DNA from 2 places in the Paenibacillus sp. OAS669 genome. Region 1 is predicted to be linked to the other one. Evidence: a T-box and tRNA genes for the amino acid it is inferred to sense, from the RefSeq annotation. Region 1 holds a T-box; the other holds one or more tRNA genes.
What was found. The T-box of region 1 lies ahead of trpS (tryptophan--tRNA ligase). A T-box ahead of a tRNA ligase gene usually reads a tRNA of that ligase, here a tRNA-Trp.
Positions count from the first base shown of each region.

Region 2: it has a tRNA-Trp gene. The T-box ahead of trpS (tryptophan--tRNA ligase) is inferred to sense a tRNA for this amino acid. The anticodon was not compared.

Region 1 covers NZ_JADBDR010000008.1:110,529-120,900, reverse strand. Annotated here, with positions in the region: gene GGC63_RS18765 (ABC transporter ATP-binding protein) at 1-249, opposite strand, end outside; gene GGC63_RS18760 (ABC transporter ATP-binding protein) at 246-2,057, opposite strand; gene GGC63_RS18755 (hypothetical protein) at 2,191-2,517, opposite strand; gene GGC63_RS18750 (metal-dependent hydrolase) at 2,784-3,764, shown strand; gene GGC63_RS18745 (alpha/beta-type small acid-soluble spore protein) at 3,991-4,215, opposite strand; gene GGC63_RS18740 (DUF5325 family protein) at 4,366-4,551, shown strand; gene trpS (tryptophan--tRNA ligase) at 4,548-5,528, opposite strand; T-box leader at 5,592-5,864, opposite strand; gene GGC63_RS18730 (permease) at 6,043-7,191, shown strand; gene GGC63_RS18725 (TIGR03943 family putative permease subunit) at 7,207-8,166, shown strand; gene GGC63_RS18720 (aldose 1-epimerase) at 8,671-9,618, shown strand; gene GGC63_RS18715 (ABC transporter substrate-binding protein) at 9,742-10,372, opposite strand, start outside.
Region 2 covers NZ_JADBDR010000003.1:122-10,493, forward strand. Annotated here, with positions in the region: partial or broken rRNA gene GGC63_RS07915 (23S ribosomal RNA) at 1-557, shown strand, start outside; tRNA gene GGC63_RS07920 (tRNA-Asn) at 700-775, shown strand; tRNA gene GGC63_RS07925 (tRNA-Ser) at 779-867, shown strand; tRNA gene GGC63_RS07930 (tRNA-Glu) at 877-951, shown strand; tRNA gene GGC63_RS07935 (tRNA-Val) at 969-1,044, shown strand; tRNA gene GGC63_RS07940 (tRNA-Met) at 1,059-1,135, shown strand; tRNA gene GGC63_RS07945 (tRNA-Asp) at 1,151-1,227, shown strand; tRNA gene GGC63_RS07950 (tRNA-Phe) at 1,250-1,325, shown strand; tRNA gene GGC63_RS07955 (tRNA-Thr) at 1,342-1,417, shown strand; tRNA gene GGC63_RS07960 (tRNA-Tyr) at 1,449-1,533, shown strand; tRNA gene GGC63_RS07965 (tRNA-Trp) at 1,541-1,614, shown strand; tRNA gene GGC63_RS07970 (tRNA-His) at 1,628-1,703, shown strand; tRNA gene GGC63_RS07975 (tRNA-Gln) at 1,716-1,787, shown strand; tRNA gene GGC63_RS07980 (tRNA-Gly) at 1,798-1,872, shown strand; tRNA gene GGC63_RS07985 (tRNA-Cys) at 1,879-1,952, shown strand; tRNA gene GGC63_RS07990 (tRNA-Leu) at 1,962-2,050, shown strand; tRNA gene GGC63_RS07995 (tRNA-Arg) at 2,068-2,144, shown strand; tRNA gene GGC63_RS08000 (tRNA-Leu) at 2,150-2,229, shown strand; gene GGC63_RS08005 (hypothetical protein) at 2,314-2,535, opposite strand; gene GGC63_RS08010 (alpha/beta-type small acid-soluble spore protein) at 2,668-2,955, shown strand; gene GGC63_RS08015 (polysaccharide deacetylase family protein) at 3,044-4,093, opposite strand; gene GGC63_RS08020 (sulfite exporter TauE/SafE family protein) at 4,181-4,990, opposite strand; gene glpX (class II fructose-bisphosphatase) at 5,065-6,036, opposite strand; gene GGC63_RS08030 (helix-turn-helix transcriptional regulator) at 6,277-6,930, shown strand; gene GGC63_RS08035 (pyruvate, water dikinase regulatory protein) at 6,988-7,794, shown strand; gene GGC63_RS08040 (molybdopterin-dependent oxidoreductase) at 7,977-9,287, shown strand; gene GGC63_RS08045 (GerAB/ArcD/ProY family transporter) at 9,294-10,372, opposite strand, start outside.

The DNA of each region.
Region 1 (10,372 bases):
GCCCAGCGGTTCAAGCTTCTCGGCCTGGCTCTTCTCCACCGCAAGCATCGGCTTGTGCAAGCCGTTAATATGACCGTCGATGGCTATCTTCATTAAATAAGGTCTGGCCAAATCAGCAACCACTATCAGAAACGAGAGCGCAATGCACAGCAGAATCATTTTCCAATATGGCAGAGCATAGGACATCAGCCGGGTCAGCAGCTGGCTGTCTTTGAAGTTCTTAACGTCTTTCTCCTTATGAATATTCATGCCCCTGCCCCCCTCTGGTAAAGCCCGCTGCCATGAATCCCTTCATTCTCCTGTCCCTCTTGCCGTTCGGCTTCTTGATCCAGAAGCTGTTTATGATACATATCCGCATAAATGCCGTTAATGCGAAGCAGCTTCTCATGGGTTCCGGACTCTACGATTTCACCTTCGTCCATCACCACGATCTGATCCGCTGCCTGTACGGAAGAAATCCGGTGGCCGATAATGATCGTCGTCCGCTTGTTCATCACGGACTTCAGCCCCTCAAGAATGAGATCCTCCGTGATCGTGTCCACCGCGGACAAGCTATCATCGAATATAAGGATAGAAGGCTTTTTGATAATTGCCCGGGCAATGCTCACACGCTGCCGCTGGCCCCCTGACAGGGAGATCCCGCGTTCGCCAAGAGCTGTATCGAACTGCTCCGGAAATTCCACGATATTATCGTATACCTGCGCCACCTTGGACGCTTCGATGACCTGCTCATCCGTATACGGCTTCGGATCGAACCCGATATTGTCGCGAATCGTGGATGAGAACAAGAATTGATCCTGCGGAACGATGCCGATTTGGCTGCGGAGCGTTTGCAGCGGAATTTCATGAATATCATTCCCGTCAATAAACACCGTTCCTTTGGGCGGGTTGTACAGCCGGACCAATAGATGGACGAGCGTGCTTTTACCGCTGCCGACTCGTCCGACGATCGCAAGGCTGCTTCCCTTCTTCACCTTCAAGGATATATTCTTGAGCGTAGGCTGCCCCGCCTCCGGGTATGAAAACGTGAGGTTACGGATCTCGATGTCTCCGTCGATGTCCTTAATTCCCTGATTAGCCGACATATCGTCGACGACTTCCGGCTGCGTATTAAATATTTCAAGCAGACGCAGCTCTGATGCTTTTCCGCGCTGCATCAAGTTGACGACCTTGCCCAGATTTTCAATCGGCCCCATCAAAAGCGATAAGTACGTATTGAAAGCGACGAATTCCCCTAGCGTAATGATGTTTTTAAGCACCATAACACCGCCCAGCACGACCGATACAAGAAAGCTGAAGCCAACAATGCCCGAGCTTAGCGCCCCGAACAGCGAGTTGGATTTGACAAACCGGCGGTTCATATCTACCGCATGCTGGTTATCCTGCGTGAACAGCTTGCTTTCTTCCCGCTCCTGTATAAACGCTTTCACAACTCGAATACCCGCTGTGAATTCCTGCACCCGGCTCGTTAAATCCGATATGGCTCTCTGCATGTCCACCGATTGCTGCTGGATCCGCTTGTTAAACTTATAAGCCAGCAGACTTAACAACGGAAGCGGCAGCATGGTAAGCAGTGTCAGCAGCGGATTAACGGACGTGACCATGGCAATGATCGAGATAAGAATCAGCATCATGGATTCCATAATGTTAAAGTAGCCCTGCATCGTAACCTCGCGGACCACCCCCACGTCGCTGATCGCATGCGACATTAGGTCTCCGATTCTCTGGTTGTTGAAATATTGAGCAGACAGCTTCTCCCAATGCTTGAATAGCTCCCCTCTCACCCGCATTTCCAGCATACGGGACAAACGAAACAAGTAAATCCGGCTTGTCGAACGAAAGAAAGCGATTCCCAGACCGACGGCAATCATCCACAAAGCGAACTTGATCGCCTCACTGTAGCTTAATGTCGAACTTTGCAGCTTGTCGGTAAATTGCCCCAGCAGTTGAGGTATCAGCAGCTGCAGCAAGCTCGATATGGACAATAATGCAAACCCCATTAGGTAAGGCCATCGGTTCCTCTTCACATGATCCCAAAAAATATTACGCCTCTCCATCCGTTTTCCCCCCGCGGTATCCCCCATTATGCCTATCTCTTGTAGTCAAAATCGAGTCTTATTGCTAAGCTAATGTTAAGATTACCGCGATTGTTCACAAGTTACCATGGATTTACTTGCTTCAAAGTATGGACTATTTTACTTTTTCAAAATGCCAAATATGGACCTTCTCAATACCTCCCTTAACCCACTCCCCGAGCCGGGACCAGTTGGTACTGTCAAAAGGATTGCGATCGTAGGCTGTCGCTTCCCGCTCTTCTGCCTGCCCTTGTCTGACCTGCTTCAGCAGCTGGTATTGCTCCTTCGACATGTCGTTCCATAATTCGACGAACAAGCCCGGTTGATCGCTTCCTTCAAAGAACTCCACATTTTCGTAAAGTGCCCGAACTTCCGTCACCCACTCTGAATAATTTGACCTGTAAGCGGGTAAGATTTGATATTCCACAAATACTTTAGACATTTTTTCACCTCGTTGCTTTATTTTGATCAATAAAATGATACACTAATAATATGCCTGCGCGCCCGTGCAGCTCAAGTTTAATAACAAAACGGGTGAAGCTGCCCTAATAGTAACGGGCATCCAACAAGAAGCCCAAGCCTATAAGAATCAGGATTTCTTCGGAAAACTCAGTGTATGCTTACGATGCAGGCTTTCCTTCGGAAAGCTCAGTGTATGCTTACGATGCAAGCTTTCCTTCGGAAAGCTCTTAGGAGGAGACAAACATCATGGACAGCGGAACACACCTAGTGATAGGATTCGGACTAGCCGGATTGGCTTACGTCGACCCTATCGTTGCAGCGGACCCTACCGTTTCCACTGCCGTACTAATTGGAACCGTACTTGGATCCCAAGCGCCGGATGCAGATACGCTGCTTCGTCTCAAAGGCAATGCCGTTTATATCAAAAATCACCGCGGGCGTTCTCACTCGCTCCCCGCGCTGCTGATTTGGACGGCGCTCATAACCTTGGGGCTTATGCTCGGATTCAGGGATCTGCCTGTATGGCACGTCGCTATGTGGGTATTCATCGCCGTAGCTTTCCACGTATTCACCGACTTGTTCAATACGTACGGTACCCAGGCCATAAGGCCCTTCTCGGAAAAATGGATTTCATGGAACATCATTCATATTTTTGATCCGGTTATTTTCATTTCCCACCTTATCGCCATCTTCATGTGGTCGGTCCATTTGGCCCGTCCGGAAGTGATTTTTCCAATTTTATACGCTGCTTTGGCTGTGTATTATATTTGGCGATCGTGGTATCATCATTACTTGGAGTCTCATTTGTACGAGAAGGATTCCCGTTACGAGAAAGGGGACCGCTATTACCTGATCCCGACCTTTCATTTGTACGTATGGCAAATCGTCAAGAAAAAAGTTAACGGTCACTTCGTTCTGGGAGAATACAAGCATAATCAGATTAAATGGATAGACACGACATCATGCGCGTCGCATCCCGCCGTCGAAGCTTCCAAACAGCATAAGGACATCGCATCCTTCCTGTACTTTTCCTCCTTCGCTTGCGCAGAATTAAGGCATCATGACTGGGGATATGAAGTGAGATGGATCGACGTGCGGTACCGGCACCGGAGACAATATCCTTTCGTTGCCGTAGTTACCATGGACAAGGAATTTCAATTTCTCGATTCCTATGTGGGCTGGCTGAGTGATTCCAGACTGGAGAAAAAATTGCGGGTCAATACGTAAGCGGCACAAGAAAGAAGCTGGGGCGTACTTGCTTCTCTCGACCTGCCAGATTCGTTAACGTTCGACAGGGCTGCTGCGACAGCCCTTTTTCTTTTCTCCCACTGAGCTTAGTCAGGCTGCATTCGGCAATTGTTCCACAAGCAACAAAATTCATCGACAAAAAAGCCCAAGGATTTCTCCTTGAGCTTCTATGATGATACGTTGTTTCGAAGCAAACCATTCTCGATTAACGGAATTGACCTGCCAGCGATTGCTCGGCGATTTGTACCAGACGACGAGTGATGTGACCACCGATCGCGCCTGTGTCACGAGTTGCCATGTAACCATAGTACCCGTCTTGTGGGATTTGAATACCCAACTCTTGCGCTACTTCGAACTTCAGTTGGTCTAAAGCTTGGTTCGCTTGAGGTACGACTAGTTGGTTGCTGCTGCGGGATTGTCCTTGTGCCATGATGATCAGCACTCCTTTCAATCTGAATGATATCTTTGATGTATTTGCAAGCTTGCAAAGTTATTATGTGACGTACACCAAAAACTATTCACTCATTTTGAAAAATGTTTTTGATTTTCAAATACTCTTGAGAAAGGCGGTGCTTTCCGCATGAACAAAGGACTAGCTCTCTTCTTCGCCATCGTAGGAGCCTTGCTTCTGGCCTGCATCAGTCTTGGACTGAGTCTCGGGAACATATGGCTCGTTATCCTCTTCACGGTCCTGTCCGTAGGCTTTATCGGCTTCGGCTTTGTCGTCAAAGCGAGAATGAGAAGACGCAACGGCAACGAAGGCTAGAGGATGAAGCCCATTTTTTCTTTTACGGTATTCAAGATTTTCTCCGCTTCCACCGAGGCGCGTTCTGCCCCTTGGCGTAAAATTTGACGAATCTCGCCGGATTTGCGGATATCGTAATATTTTTGCTGAATCGGCTCCAGATGGGCGACAACCTGCTCGGCCAGTTCTTTTTTGAACGGTCCGTAGCCTTGTCCTTCGTACTGGGCTTCGATCTCGGCAATAGACTTGTTGGAGCATTGAGCATAGATACTCATCAAGTTACTAACCTCAGGCTTGTTCTGAGGATCAAATTTCACTTCTCGGCCCGAGTCGGTTACGGCTCGGCTTATTTTTTTGCGGATGACATCCGGCGCATCGAGCATAGCGATAAAGCTGCCTTGGTTCGCGCTGCTCTTGCTCATTTTCTTCGATGCATCGTCCAGGGACATGATCCGTGCTCCAACCTTCGGAATGTAAGGCTCCGGAATGGTGAACGTATCTCCGTAGCGTTGATTGAAGCGGTGAGCCAGGTCACGGGTCAGCTCCAGATGCTGCTTCTGGTCATCGCCTACAGGCACCAGGTCGGCGTTGTACAGCAAAATGTCTGCTGCCATCAGGGAAGGATAAGTGAACAAGCCCGCTCCTACGGAATCTTTGCCGGCCGCTTTATCCTTAAACTGCGTCATTCTCTCCAGCTCGCCTATATACGTGAGCGTCGTCATCAACCATCCGAGCTCCGCGTGCTGATGCACCTGCGATTGCAAGAATACAGTTGCTTTGGCCGGATCTATGCCCGCCGCGATGTACAGGGCGGCAACGGCTTCCGATTGCTCGCGAAGCGCCGCGGGATCCTGCGGAACCGTTATCGCATGCAAATCCACAACCATAAAGTAACAGTCGTGTGTATGCTGAAGCTCCACGTAATTTTTCATCGCTCCGATATAGTTGCCCAAGGTGGGCAAACCGCTCGGCTGCATGCCGGATAATACTCTTTTCATCTTCATTTCCTCCTTGTGATTCTTGGTTACCCATGTTTGCCACGCAAAAAAGGCCCTTCCGCCGCAAGGGACGAAGGACCGTGGTGCCACCCTAATTTGCCTGATGATAGACATGTTATGCTTCTATTTCATCAAGCCTTAATCTCTTGTAACGGAGAGTACCCGGACCAGCCTAGGACCCGGAGCGCCAAGCTATCCTACGCTTGTTCTCTACTTCCGAGTCGTTCAACCGTCAGCTCAAGGACCCATTCAACGCCAGCTATCTACCGGTTCACAGCAGCCACCGGCTCTCTGAAAGACTCGTTGTCGTCTACTTGCTCCTGTCATTGCTTGTACCTGTTATGTTGAACAGTTTGCTTCTTGTTATCATAAACAAACGTTCCTTCCGTGTCAATCCTCCGGCGTCTGCACGTTATTTTCATGACAATTTTTCCGTTTCGCCTGTCCTATATACCACTCGTCCCGCATATTATATAATAATAATTATTACGAATTAGAAAGGGAGAAATGTCCATTGCAAACGACGCTCATGCGCTGGGGCACCAATATCCTTGCCCTGCTATGCATTATCATGCTTCTGCTAATTTATACTCAGAAGCAGCCGCCGGATCTCAGCTTTTTTCACAGCGCCGAAATGCAAAGCTTCAAAACGCTGTTCTTGAGCATCATCCTGGAGGCGTTCCCTTTCGTTCTGCTTGGCGTGCTGGTCTCAGCCCTCCTGCAAATGTTCGTCTCCGAGCAGACCATACGGCGCCTGGTGCCCAAAAACCCGGTCCTCGGCATCCTGTTTGCGTGCGTGGTCGGCATCATTTTTCCCTTATGCGAATGCGGAATGATCCCCGTGATCCGGCGTCTGATGAAAAAAGGAATGCCCGTCTATGTAGCTGTTGTCTTTATTCTGGTGGGGCCAATCATTAATCCCGTCGTCTACGCCTCCACCTACATGGCGTTCCGCAGCCGTCCGGAAATCGCGTATTCCCGCATGGGGCTTGCCTTTATCGTCGCTCTCGCACTCGGGCTGATCGTGAACAGGTTTATTAAAAGCGATCCGCTTCGCGGCAGTCTGTCCGCAGCCGCGGGAGGACATCATCATGAGCCGCATACGCACGGGCATGACGTCCACCATCATCACGAGCATAACGTACATAACCATGATCATGCTGCCCATAACCACGATCACCAGCACGATCATGAACCTAACGGACATCGTCATACTCACTCGCACTCCCATTCCCATTCCCATACCGGTATCACGGGCCGATTGTTCGGCGTGCTCGGCCACGCGTCGGATGAATTTTTCGATATGGGCAAATATTTGATCCTCGGCGCCATGATCACAGCCGCGATACAGACGGTCGTTTCGCGCGAAAGTCTCATGTCCATAGGCCAGGGAGACTTCCAATCCCATTTGTTTATGATGGGTCTGGCCTTTGTCCTGTCCTTGTGCTCGACCTCGGACGCTTTTGTAGCTTCCTCCTTTGCGACGACCTTCTCTGCGGGCTCGCTGCTGACCTTCCTTGTGTTTGGTCCTATGCTGGACATTAAGAGCATGCTGATGCTGCTGTCCGCTTTTAAAACAAAATTCGTGCTGAAGCTATCCGCCCTTATCATTGTTGTTGTGCTTGTATGCTCTTTGGTATTCGAACGAATATTTTTGACCTAAAAGGAGCGTGACCCTGTGAGTCCGCGATTGTTAAGTCTGCATCACCTTATTAAATCCGCGATCCTGTTCGGGTTCGCCATGTACATCGTCTATCTGGTCAAAACGGATAACATTCTGTACTACATAGCCCCCCGGATGATTGATTATGTCAAATGGTCTGCCTTAGGCTTATATGCCATTGCCATTTATCAAGTGTACCTCGGCATCAGCTCCTTATGGAGAAGGAATGCCGCCGAGTGCGACTGCGGCCATGACCATACTCCCTCTTCGTCCTTTCTCAAAAACACGGCCATTTACGGCCTGTTCGCCGTCCCGTTGTTGTTCGGCTTCCTGCTGCCGGATACGTCAATGGGAAGCAGTCTTGCCGCCAAAAAAGGGATGAACCTCAGCAGCTCCAGCAGCGTCAAGAAGGACGCCGTCAGCTCGGCTCCTGTTCCTTCGGCTTCCCCATCGGGTTCGGGCTCATCCGAAGCGGCATCTCCCGCAGCGCCGGCAAGCCCCAAATCGGAAGCCGCGGAGCCTGCGAATTCGGACGATCTGTTCCCATCGGATAAATTTACGGCACAGTATGCCAAATTCGCCAAGCAAATCTACAAATCCGATCTCATTCGTGTTAAGGAAGATCTGTACCTGGAGACATTGACTACGGTCGATTTGTATATGGATCGTTTTATCGGCAAAAAGATGGAGCTCACCGGCTTTGTCTACCGGCAGGAGGAAATGAAATCGAACCAGTTCGTCGTCGGCCGCTTCTCCGTTTCCTGCTGCTCGGCCGACGCTGCTCCGTTCGGCGTCCTCGTCGAATACGATCGGGCGGCCTCGTTCGCCGATGATTCCTGGGTTACGGTCACTGGGACCATTCAAAAAACAAAATATAACGATATGGACATTATGCTGCTCAAGGTTGAAAAAATCGCCAAAGCCGAGCCGTCCAAATCGCAGTATGTTTATCCGAATTTTGAATTTGGAACATGATGGGAAGCAAAAAGCCGGGCTTTATGAGCTCGGCTCAGTCTGTTGAGACTGGAGCTTGAAATGTAGTCAAATATTCCGGTCGGGTATGCCCCTCCAGCCGCTGTTGAAACCCGTGAAAAGTGATTAGATTTAGTGGTATTTTCACGGGTTTCAAAGGCGGACGTAAACTCCTCCGAGGCACACCCCACCTCCATATTTGCATATTTCACGCAGAAACAGGTCTCAAAACAACCTAATCCGAGCTTATTGGCTCAGTTTTTGCTTGTGTAGGGAGCTAGTAGTAACGCGGTGTCATCCGCGTTATAGCTCCTATGTTAGCGCTGTACGGCGGCACCTGACGTTGGTCAACCACATGCGTTGCATGTGCTAAGAGCACAGCCCCTCGCTTCTCTGGGTCGAAGCATTGCATCATGACAGACCGGACCTGCTTTGATACAATAAAGCATAAGTAAGCTTAGCGATACATACCACCTTTCATTCTTAAACCAAAAAGGAGTTATCCCCATGATCAAGCAAATAGACTGGCAAGGAACACCGGCCTACACCCTGGAGAACGATAAGCTGATCGTCTCGATCTGCCCTGCGCTCGGCAACAACGTATACAGCATCTGGGACAAAACTCTCGACCGCGAAATGCTTCGCGTCCCGGCTTCGCCTGCGGAATTGGAGCAGCAGCCGGTCCAATTCGGGACGCCGATCCTGATGCCGCCGAACCGCATTCGGGAAGGGCGCTTTCAATTTCATGGACAATCGTATCAATTCGATGTGAATCATGTGACCGGCAATCATATTCACGGCATGCTCCGCAGCCAGTCTTGGACGGTGGCTGATTCCGGGAGCAAAGATGGAGGCCTGTTCATCACCTCTACGATCCGCCTGGCCGATGACGCCAACGTTCAACGGCAATATCCGCATCCTTTGGAGCTGGAGGTTACCTATGTACTGGAAGGCAGCCGGCTGAACCAGGTTTTGAAGGTTCGCAACACCGGCTCGACGCCTGCCCCGTTCGGCTATGGGCTTCATACGTGGTTCCTGCTGGACGGAGAACCGGACAAGTGGAAGCTGACCTTGCCTGTCAGCGGCATCTGGCAGCTTGATGAAGCGAATCTCCCTACCGGTGAAATTACCCCGCTGGGACAATATGAGTCGCTGCGTGAAGGCGCAGCACTACAAGGTCATAACCTGGATACAGTCTTCCAGATCGGCGACAATCCTTGTCTGGCCGTCCTGTCCAAGGAAAATGTAGAGATTCGCTACAGCGGCTCCGAGCTGTTCAAGCAATGGGTCATTTATACCAAAGGGGAAGCTCATGATTTCATCTGTCTGGAGCCTTACACATGGGTTACGAATGCGCCGAATATCGACCTCCCTGCCGACATCACCGGCTTGCGCGGGATCGAGCCTGGCGCAGCCCTGGAGCTAGAAGTGACTCTCGAAGTCATTTACAAATAGACACCTCCACAAATCGACCCTCGCAGTGAACCGCAATTTATAAATGCTGATGTTAAAGATAAAGAGACAGTGACCTGGAAGCAGAATCCTGCTTAAGGCACCGTCTCTTTTTTCAACACAACGTCACTGCTTCCCTACCTCGATAATGTATTTATCCCCTTTTTCCCCCGCCTCTCTCAAGACGGTATTGATGTCCTTGTTCTCAGTAACCATGGACTTGGCGGCTTCCTTCAGGAAGGAATACATTTTGGTATCATATTGGGTAGCTTCCGGAAGAGGAGCTGGCTTCGCGGCGAAAATACCGGCCAAATTTTTCCCCTCATACAGCTTGGTGTCGCTCGAGAACTGCTTTTTCAAATTAGCATCCTTGAGAATCGTAAGTCGAATCCCTTTATTCATCGACTTTTGCACGTCTTCGTTGATCAAAGTTTGAATGGCCGCGAAGGCAGCGTCTTTATTTTTGCTGGTTGGTGTGATCATTGCCATATGAAAGTCGATTTCCCGTCCAAGTCCGGGCTTATCGTCAAAGGAAGGGAACGATACGATATCCCAGTTGAAATCCTTACCCGCCTCCTTCAGCTGCGGCAGCCGGGTCGTTAAGTTGGCGATCCAATACGGGTACATAGCCAGCTTCTGATCCTTCAGGAAATAATCGATGCCGTACGTATACTTCTTATTGCCGTCAACGATTCCCGGAATTTGATACAGCTGGTCGTATAAGCCGAACACTTTTTTATAAGGATCACCGGTAAGT
Region 2 (10,372 bases), on a different contig from region 1:
AAGGGAGCTTGACTGCGAGACAAACAGGTCGAGCAGGGACGAAAGTCGGGCTTAGTGATCCGGTGGTACCGAATGGAAGGGCCATCGCTCAACGGATAAAAGCTACCCTGGGGATAACAGGCTTATCTCCCCCAAGAGTCCACATCGACGGGGAGGTTTGGCACCTCGATGTCGGCTCATCGCATCCTGGGGCTGAAGTAGGTCCCAAGGGTTGGGCTGTTCGCCCATTAAAGCGGTACGCGAGCTGGGTTCAGAACGTCGTGAGACAGTTCGGTCCCTATCTGTCGTGGGCGTAGGAAATTTGAGAGGAGCTGTCCTTAGTACGAGAGGACCGGGATGGACGTACCGCTGGTGTACCAGTTGTTCCGCCAGGAGCACGGCTGGATAGCTACGTACGGACGGGATAAGCGCTGAAAGCATCTAAGCGTGAAGCCCCCCTCAAGATGAGATTTCCCAGTATGTAAGACCCCTTGAAGACGACGAGGTAGATAGGTTCGGGGTGGAAGCACGGCAACGTGTGGAGCTGACGAATACTAATCGGTCGAGGGCTTAACCTAGAGTCCCCACAAAGTGAAGCAAAGCGTTGTAGCTTATGCCGATTACTTTGCGGGGAGCCCCGAAACACAAATTGCTCAACAATACGCATGCATTTCGTATCTAGTTTTCAGGGTGCAATTTGATACTCTGAAGTAACATTATTCCCTGATAGCTCAGTTGGTAGAGCACTCGACTGTTAATCGAGTTGTCACAGGTTCGAGTCCTGTTCGGGGAGCCATATGGAGAGGTGTCCGAGTTGGCCGAAGGAGCACGATTGGAAATCGTGTAGGCGTCACAAGCGTCTCGAGGGTTCGAATCCCTCTCTCTCCGTAGCAGTAAGGCCCGTTGGTCAAGGGGTTAAGACACCTCCCTTTCACGGAGGTAACAGGGGTTCGAATCCCCTACGGGTCACCAATATAACTCATACATATGGAGGCTTAGCTCAGCTGGGAGAGCATCTGCCTTACAAGCAGAGGGTCGGCGGTTCGATCCCGTCAGCCTCCACCATATGTAACTAACGACGCGGGGTGGAGCAGCCCGGTAGCTCGTCGGGCTCATAACCCGAAGGCCGCAGGTTCAAATCCTGCCCCCGCAACCAAAAAATACCTAGTGTGGAGCCGTGGTGTAGAGGCCTAACATGCCTGCCTGTCACGCAGGAGACCGCGGGTTCGAATCCCGTCGGCTCCGCCATTCATATTCAATGTAATATCGAGGCTCGGTAGCTCAGTCGGTAGAGCAGAGGACTGAAAATCCTCGTGTCGGCGGTTCGATTCCGTCCCGAGCCACCATGTAAGTAATTAATATGCCGTTGTAGCTCAATTGGTAGAGCAACTGACTTGTAATCAGTAGGTTGGGGGTTCAAGTCCTCTCGACGGCACCATTGCTTCATCAAGAAGCAAGCAATTGAATATGGAGGCTTAGCGAAGTGGCCAAACGCAGCAGACTGTAAATCTGTTCTCATTGAGTTCGGTGGTTCGAATCCATCAGCCTCCACCATTTTCATAGGGGCATAGTTTAAAGGTAGAACAAAGGTCTCCAAAACCTTTGGTGTGGGTTCGATTCCTGCTGCCCCTGCCAATTTCATATCATGGCGGTCGTGGCGAAGGGGTTAACGCACTGGATTGTGGCTCCAGCACTCGTGGGTTCAAGTCCCATCGATCGCCCCATTATTACAGTATTGGGGATTAGCCAAGCGGTAAGGCAACGGACTTTGACTCCGTCATGCCTAGGTTCGAATCCTAGATCCCCAGTTTCTTATATGCGGAAGTGGCTCAGCGGTAGAGCATCGCCTTGCCAAGGCGAGGGTCGCGGGTTCGATTCCCGTCTTCCGCTCCATAATGAGGCGCCATAGCCAAGTGGTAAGGCAGAGCTCTGCAAAAGCTTTACCCCCAGTTCGAGTCTGGGTGGCGCCTCCATTCTTTTACGCCGGAGTGGCGGAATCGGCAGACGCACAGGACTTAAAATCCTGCGGTAGGTGACTACCGTACCAGTTCAAGTCTGGTCTTCGGCACCAGTTATAATTTCATATATGTGCCCTTAGCTCAGCTGGATAGAGCGTTTGACTACGAATCAAAAGGTCGGGAGTTCGAATCTCTCAGGGCACGCCATACTAGCCGGTGTGGCGGAATTGGCAGACGCGCGCGACTCAAAATCGTGAGGGAAACCGTGGGGGTTCGAGTCCCTTCACCGGCATATAAAAAGACCATTAGATATTGTATCTGATGGTCTTTTTATATTTTTAAAATACGAGATAGCTTCAATGCAATTCATCCATCTTCACAGACGTGCAAAGTACTGATTCAAGGAGTCTAGAATTTCCTCGCAGTATGCTTTCTCCTCTTCCGTATTCGCCGCGCTACTATCTTCCTTTTGAATTTGCTCGAAACGTTGGACAAGGGCATCCGTAACAAATTCAGCACTAACGCCATAATGCTTGATAATAGCGAATAACCCGTCCAGGTTCGTATGGTTATCAATAATTTCTGATAGATGGCTCATGTCAGCTTTCTCCTCCTTGACGCATTAATCCAGGCTTATTTATTGTTGGCGGCTGATCTTTATTTTATGTAAGTATAGTACCGCTTGTTTAGGCTTATTCTATACATACCAACAACAGAAAGGAGAAGCGATATGGCAAGAAGAAGGAGCAACAACAGGTTATTGGTTCCTCAGGCTTCCCAAGGAATGGAGCAATTTAAAGGCGAAGTCATGCGTAGGGAAGGCTTCCCGGTGAATATGAATAAGCCGGAAGAGGTTAAATATGAGGTGGCCAAAACATTGGGCATTCCTCTTTCGGATGGTGGTAACGGACGTTTAACGACGGAGCAGGCGGGCAAGATTGGCGGCCGTATAGGAGGTTCCATGGTGAAAGAGATGATACGTATGGCACAGCAAAAGCTGCTGGACGATCGTAAGTAGCCGTTCCCGCTGGTCTTAAGCTTATAATAAAAGCCTTCAGTTTCCTTATAGGAGTCTGAAGGCTGTTTTTTATGTGCAAAGTGATGGATTACAGCTGTTTGGATACTTTAAGCAGCTCTGGCAGTGTAACTAATCGATACCCCTTGGATTGAAGGGATTCGATGATCGTCGGAAGCGCTGCGACGGTACCAGAGAGATTCTGGTTAGGCCCGCCACCGGAATGCTGCAAAATAATGGATCCGGCCCCGGCATGATTTAAAACGTTGGCTGTCACCTCGGCCTGGCTCAGCTGCTTCCAATCACGGGAGTCGACATTCCAGTTCACGATTTTATAATGATGATTGGATGCCCACAGCAATTGGCTTTCGGTTATTTCTCCGTAAGGAGGGCGGATGAGTCTCGGCGTGTAGCCGACGGCATTCTTAACGACTTTTTGCGTTTTGGCTATTTGATTTTGAAATTGTTCGTCCGTTAGCTTGGTTAATAAAGCATGATTATAGGTATGGTTGCCAATAACATGGCCTTCCCTATGCATTCGCTTAACAACGGATGGGTGCTTTTCGGCAAGCCGCCCGACTACAAAAAATGTCGCTTTGACATTATATTGTTTCAAGATATCCAAGACTTGAATCGTATACCGGGTATCAGGCGCGTCATCAAAGGTAAGTGCTACTTGCTTGGAATTCGGCGACCCTTTTAATAACAGAAGGTCAGGATACTTTTTGACAAGCTGGCTTAAGGTAAGACGATTTGCGGATACAGATTTTTTGGACGCGGTGGAAGCAGGAGCTCCCTCAGCTTGTCTTGGGATTTTTTTATTTGTTTTTTGGGGTGCCGGTGTCGACTGCTGAGACGGCTGTTGGACCTGTTGCTGAGCTTGAGGCACCGGCTGGGCCTCCGGCTTAGGTGAGGGTGACGGCTGTACTGCCTTCTGCGGATCGGTGGCTGCTTTTGGCGGCACAGGCGTTGGAGCCGCGGATACCGAAAGTTTATGCATCAAATCCGGTTGATTCTGCAGAGGATCGGAAGTATGTACGATCGGATTGGGAACCGATTTCTCCTCCTGAACCATACATCCCGATAAACACAAAGAAGCTATGGATACAAATAAGGTCGTTTTGAACAAAACTGGTTTCATATAGGCTCCCCCTTGCACAAAGTTGCCGTTAGTTTTCGCGAAAGGGGGAGAGATTATCCTCAGCAAGAAATTCCGTTTATGCTCCCGTTATATTCCTTCCCATATCATTTTGATGGCGACGATAAAGAAAGTAACTCGCAGGACCCATAGCAGCTTTTTGCTGCTGAGCTTGCTTGCGATCTTGGCCCCGAGCCAACCGCCAATCAGCGCGCTTGGTGCTAGACCCAGCACCATCCAGCCGTCAATTTCCCCCAAGCTTAGATGAGTGAAGGAGCCCATAATAGAGGATAGGAAAATGACGAACATGGAAGTGGCAGTGGCTATATGCGGCGGATAACGGAAAATAATGACCATTGCCGGTACGAACAAGGAGCCCCCTCCAATACCGAACAAGCCGGAGATAAAGCCGACAGCCAATCCGATAATCAGAGCAGGGACGAACCCGTAGCCATATTCATGGACCTGGCCCTGAGAGTCGGTGAACGACCTTTGAATGCGCCAGCGGATATTCAATGGCTTCATATAGTCTCGCAAGACAAGGAGAGTAGCCATGCAAAGCATGAAGATGCCAAAGCTAAGCTGAAACGATTTGGCGTTAACGAATTGGGTCGTATAGGAGCCAAGCATGGCACCGGGACCGCAGGTAATCAAATACAACCAGCCGCTTTTGAAATCCACCCGTTTCTGTTTGAAAAAGGTCAAGGTCGAGGAGAGTGCCGTGAAGATAAGGACGGCCAACGAAGTCCCTACAGCCGTTGCGACCGATATGGGCTGGCCAACAAAAACAGGACCCAGGTACACCAGAGCCGGGACGATGATTACGCCCCCGCCCAAGCCTACAAGGCTCCCGAATGTAGCTGCAAGCAAGCCTACAGCAGTGTAAAATAAGATTTCCATCATTAATCTTCTCCCGCATTTATGTTTTGTGTCCTTAATTGTACCATACAAGAGAAGATGGGCTGTATATGTCTTTATAATGAAGTCACAATCTGAGGTTTATTAGGTAAATAATGAATGGAACGAATAAATCGAACGGTCTTGGTTCGGGCACGCATAACGATGGAATGAGTCTCCGCACGCTGATTGGCCAAATATTGAACACCGCCTAGAAATTCTCCAGGGGTAATGCCTGTAGCCGCAAAAATAACATCCTCTGTACCGACCATATCCTTCATGGTCAACAGCTTTAAAGGATCGTCCATTCCCATATCAAGACAACGCTTGAACTCTTCATCGTTAGACGGCATAAGTCTTCCCTGAAGCTCTCCACCGAGGCAGCAAAGGGCAGCAGCAGCCAGAACGCCTTCCGGAGCGCCTCCGGAGCCTACATATAGATCAATGCCGGACTCGGACAAAGCCGGGGCCATAGCACCGGCTACATCGCCATCGCTAAGCAGCTTGATACGTACTCCGACGCGGCGAAGGGTTTGGATCATTTCTTGATGGCGTTCCCGATCGAGAATCATGACGGTCAGGTTGCTTAAAGGCTTATCCAGATGCTCGGCCGCTTTTTGAAGCGTCAGTTCAAGCGGATCGCTGAGATGCAGCTTCCCTGCCAATGCCGGACCTACGGCCAGCTTTTCCATATACATGTCGGGGGCATGCAGCAAGCAGCCTTTATTTGCAATAGCAATTACCGCCAAGGCATTATTCAGCCCTTTGGCCACAAGCTCCGTGCCTTCCAGCGGATCGACCGCAACGTCGACCTCCGGGCCCTGACCGTTACCGACCTTCTCACCGATATACAGCATAGGGGCTTCATCCATCTCGCCTTCCCCAATGACGACCGTGCCTTGAACGGAAACGGAATCGAACATCGTCCGCATGGCGGAGGTAGCAGCTCCGTCCGCTTGAATTTTGTCGCCGCGGCCCATCCATTGTGCTGCAGACAAGGCTGCAAGCTCGGTGACGCGAACAATTTCCAGTGCCAGTTCTCTTTCCATGTACATAGCCCCCAAATCCGATTTTTTTCTAGCGTATCATCTGTAGTTTAAATAGGATACAATGATTGATAAATATAGTATAATAATTAGTGATAAAACGTGCAATATATTTTCTGTTTTGCTTAACCATTCGGTCGTTTTGAGCTTATTATGAGATATAAATGTATTTATATATAAGTTCAGCTCAATATTTGGTACAATGCATGTAATATGACATGCTCGAAATAAAGACAGGAGGTTATGAACATCGAACTGACAGCCCGCCAATTACAAATCGTAGAATTGGTTAAACAGCATGCGCCGATTACGGGCGAGCAGATAGCGGAAATGCTCGGACTAAGCCGGCCTACCCTCCGCTCCGACTTGGCATTGCTTGTTATGCTCGGTTACGTCGATGCGAAGCCCAAGGTAGGTTATTCTCCGGGCTCCGCAATGTCCTCGGGAAGTCAGGCTTCCCGTAGGCTTCAGTCACTTAAAGTAAAAGATGTACAGTCCATGCCCGTCATCGTAAGGGAGAATGCGTCCGTTCATGATGCGGTCGTCTCGCTTTTTATGGAAAATGTGGGGAGCTTGATCGTCGTCGACGAGGAGAGCTGTTTATCCGGCGTCATTTCCCGAAAAGACTTGTTAAAGTTTACACTTGGCAATACCGCCGCCGCATCCATGCCGGTTAGTATGGTCATGACCCGGGAGCCGAACGTGGTTCACGTTAGCCCCGAAGATACGGTGATTGACGCAGCCCGTAAAATGATTCTCCATCAGGTGGATAGCCTTCCAGTGGTTGTTAAATCCAAGCAGGATACGACGCATGGCCGGTCCAGATGGGATGTAGTAGGCCGGGTCACCAAAACGATCATGACGCAGCTGCTGCTGGAGCTGGCGACCGAGCCGTGAGGATACGGAAAATGGATGGAAACGTGTGAGACAATAATAAAGGAGAAGAACCGGATGATGAAAGACGACCAGCATTATGAGATCACGATTTGCTCCGACTCGGTTGGGGAGACCGCCGAAGCGGTTGTCAAGGCGACCATGCGGCAATTTGATGCCCAGCAGGTTAAGACCAAGCGGATCGGTCACATAAAACATGAGGATGAAATTCGCGCGATTATGGAGGAGGCTGCCAAACGCGGCGGCTTTGTCGCTTATACGCTCGTTCAGCCGGAGCTTCGCGAAATGATGAGGGAGGAAGCGATCCGCCTGGGTGTTCGTGCCGTGGATATTATGGGGCCGATGATGCAGGCGTTCATCGATACGTTCAACGATTCTCCCAAGCGTAAGCCGGGACTGCTGCATGAGCTGGACGACGACTATTTCAAACGGGTGGATGCGATTGAGTTTGCCGTAAAATGCGATGACGGCAGAGACACGAGCTCCCTGTTAAAGGCGGATATCGTCCTGATTGGCGTTTCACGCACGTCGAAGACGCCGCTCAGCATCTTTTTGGCGCATAAGGGACTCAAAGTATCCAACCTGCCGCTTGTGCCTGAAGTAAAGCCGCCTAAGGAGCTATTCCTGCTGCCGGGCAACCGGATTGTCGGCCTTATTATGGATGCGGACAAGCTGTTGAAGATCCGTACGGAACGTCTGAGAGCCGTCGGTCTGCCGTTTGGGGCAAAATATGCGGCAATGGAGCGTATTATGGAAGAGCTGGATTATGCGCAAAAGCTGATGAAACAGGTAGGGTGCCCGATCATCAATGTAACCGATAAGGCGATAGAGGAGACGGCAGGCATCATTATGAGTTATAAACAATAAAAAAACTCGAATATCCAAAGGAAAGCATGCAGCATACGCCGATGGCGCAGGTTCATGCTTTTTTCGTTATTTTGCCATGGAGACTTGCCGGACCTCTTAGATGCCGGAGAGCGATATGCTACAATAGGAAAATAGAAGTAAAAAAGGAGCCGGATGCGTCTCTAAATAAGGAGAGTGCGAAGATGGATGCTTGGAGAAGCTGGTTGAAGGAACCGTTCGGAAAAAAGCTGAAACGGCTTCATGCCTGGAATGCATGGCTGATCGTGTTACTGGCCATAACGGGGATTATCCTGTATATTCCTTCGATCCGGGGAGATTTGGGAGCTTTTCGAGTATTTCTTAAGCAGTTACATATTGGGTTAGGCCTTCTATCCATCGTCATTATTTTGATGTATTCGCGCCATATTCCAAAACATTGGAAGCAAATCTCGCAAAAAATAAATCAGCGCTGGAATTTATTCATCGTACTCCTTTTGCTTGCCGGATGGAGTGTGACGGGGATCCTGCTGTGGCAGTTCCGAAGCCTCTCTCCTGTATGGAGCAATACGGCGCTTGTTCTGCATGACCTGTTTACATGGTTAGGCATTCCCTATGCAATCTATCACTCCATCTCAAGGAGCCGGTGGTTGAAGGCAATGAAGCGCGAGGAGAAGCGGGAGGCCATCAGCGCGAACTTACAAGACGGAGCAGCTTCCACGGGAACGGGGAGAGCTGGAGCCGCGGCGGATGATCCTCAGGAGCGAATCCGATATTGGCAGAAGGCGCCCATTTCACGCTCCGCTTTTATCCGATGGCTTGTCGGTTTGGCCGTTGTATTCGGGGTTGGACCGTCCTTTTACCGTTGGATCAAGACCGCAGCGGATAATGGAGGAACGGAACTGGAGAAGCTGGCAGGAGAGGATGCGAATCGGATGCTCCCGGTACCGGAAGCGCTGCCTGAATCGAATCCTCCGCTTGGAGGCGGCGGCCAAGGCCAATTCAGAATCTATACCGTCACAGAAATCCCCGCCTTCTCTAGCGATCATTGGAGCTTCACGGTAGCGGGATTAGTGGAAAAGCCCCAATCCTGGAGCTGGGAAGAGCTTCTGAAGCTTAAGCGGAAAGTGCAGGTCAGCGATTTTCACTGTGTAACCGGCTGGTCCGTCTATAAAGTTACCTGGGAAGGCATCCCTCTGTCCGAGCTGCTCGACATGGTGAATGTCAAGAGCACGGGGCGTTTTGTGAAAATGTATTCGGGAGACAAAGTATACACGGATTGCCTGTCATTGGAGCAGGCGCGCATGGAGGATGTCATGGTAGCCGTGCTTATGGACGGAAAGCCGATTCCACAAAAGCTGGGAGGCCCGGTTCGTCTGATTGTACCGCAAATGTATGCTTATAAATCGGTAAAATGGCTCCAGGCTATCGAACTGATCGATAAGGAGCATATGGGTTATTGGGAGGTACGCGGTTATGACAATGACGCCTGGGTCAGCAAAAATAGACTATCCTGAGCATGCTTAGCTTTTCTCTGACGCTGCCGTAGTCCCCAACCCGTTGACCGGTTCTTTGGGCTTGCCCCATTTCTTACGGACAAGGGCAATCATGAGCAGCAGAACGGGAATGACCACCTGAATGGTGGTATAGAAGAAAACAAGGGATGTTGACAGCATATGGTTCAACACTTCCCGGCTGGAAGCGACCCACTTGCTGTATACAACCAGCATATAGCCGACTGTAAAGACAATCGAACGGTAGCCCGGCAGCTGAAACCACTGGCTGACCATTAAGACCAGCACATAATAGACAAGTGAAATTTTGATAAACATCGCGAGCACCCAGACGGCCATAGCCGTGGCTTCCAAATGCTCCAGGAAGTCAGCCAGGCTGATGTAACGAGCTGCAAGCATAACGGGATAGCTGAAGCTACCAACAATGTCTCCAAGCAGCAGTAAGCTGATGATGCCGCAAAGCACCATAGATATCATTACAGCCAATACGGAAATCATTCCCCACTTCAAGCCTTTTTCGCGGTCGGACAAAAAGGGGATCAGCAGACCAAGATCGAAAAACTCGCTATACCAGGTTTGTGTCGGGACAGCCGCCTTGAGGGAAGGTGTAATGCCGTTTTCAAATATAGGCAGCATATTTTTCGGATTAAGGTCCGGCATGGCCAAGGAAAAAATAAGAAATAGCAGAATGACCACGATCGGGACGAAGAATTGAGCCACCCGGCCCAGCACTTCCAGTCCGCTGCGAACGGCAAACGCGCATACGATGACCATGCTGCTCATGACGACGATGATCGGGGTCTGCCGCAAAAAGGCGTCCATGATAAATTCGCCGTACTCTCTAATCATGATTCCGACATTGATGAAGTAAAAGACGATATAGATGAATCCCAGCAGCTTTCCCATGGTGATCCCGAGGATGGAGACGCTGTATTCCATGAAGGTTTGACCCGGATACAGCTTGTGAAGCCGAAACAGGACATAAACGAGCAGGAAGCCGACCAACGAAGCCCAAATAGGGGCTATCCATAAATCTTTATCTGCGTATTTAGCGGTAATAGAGGGAACGGAGAGAAGCGATGTGGATA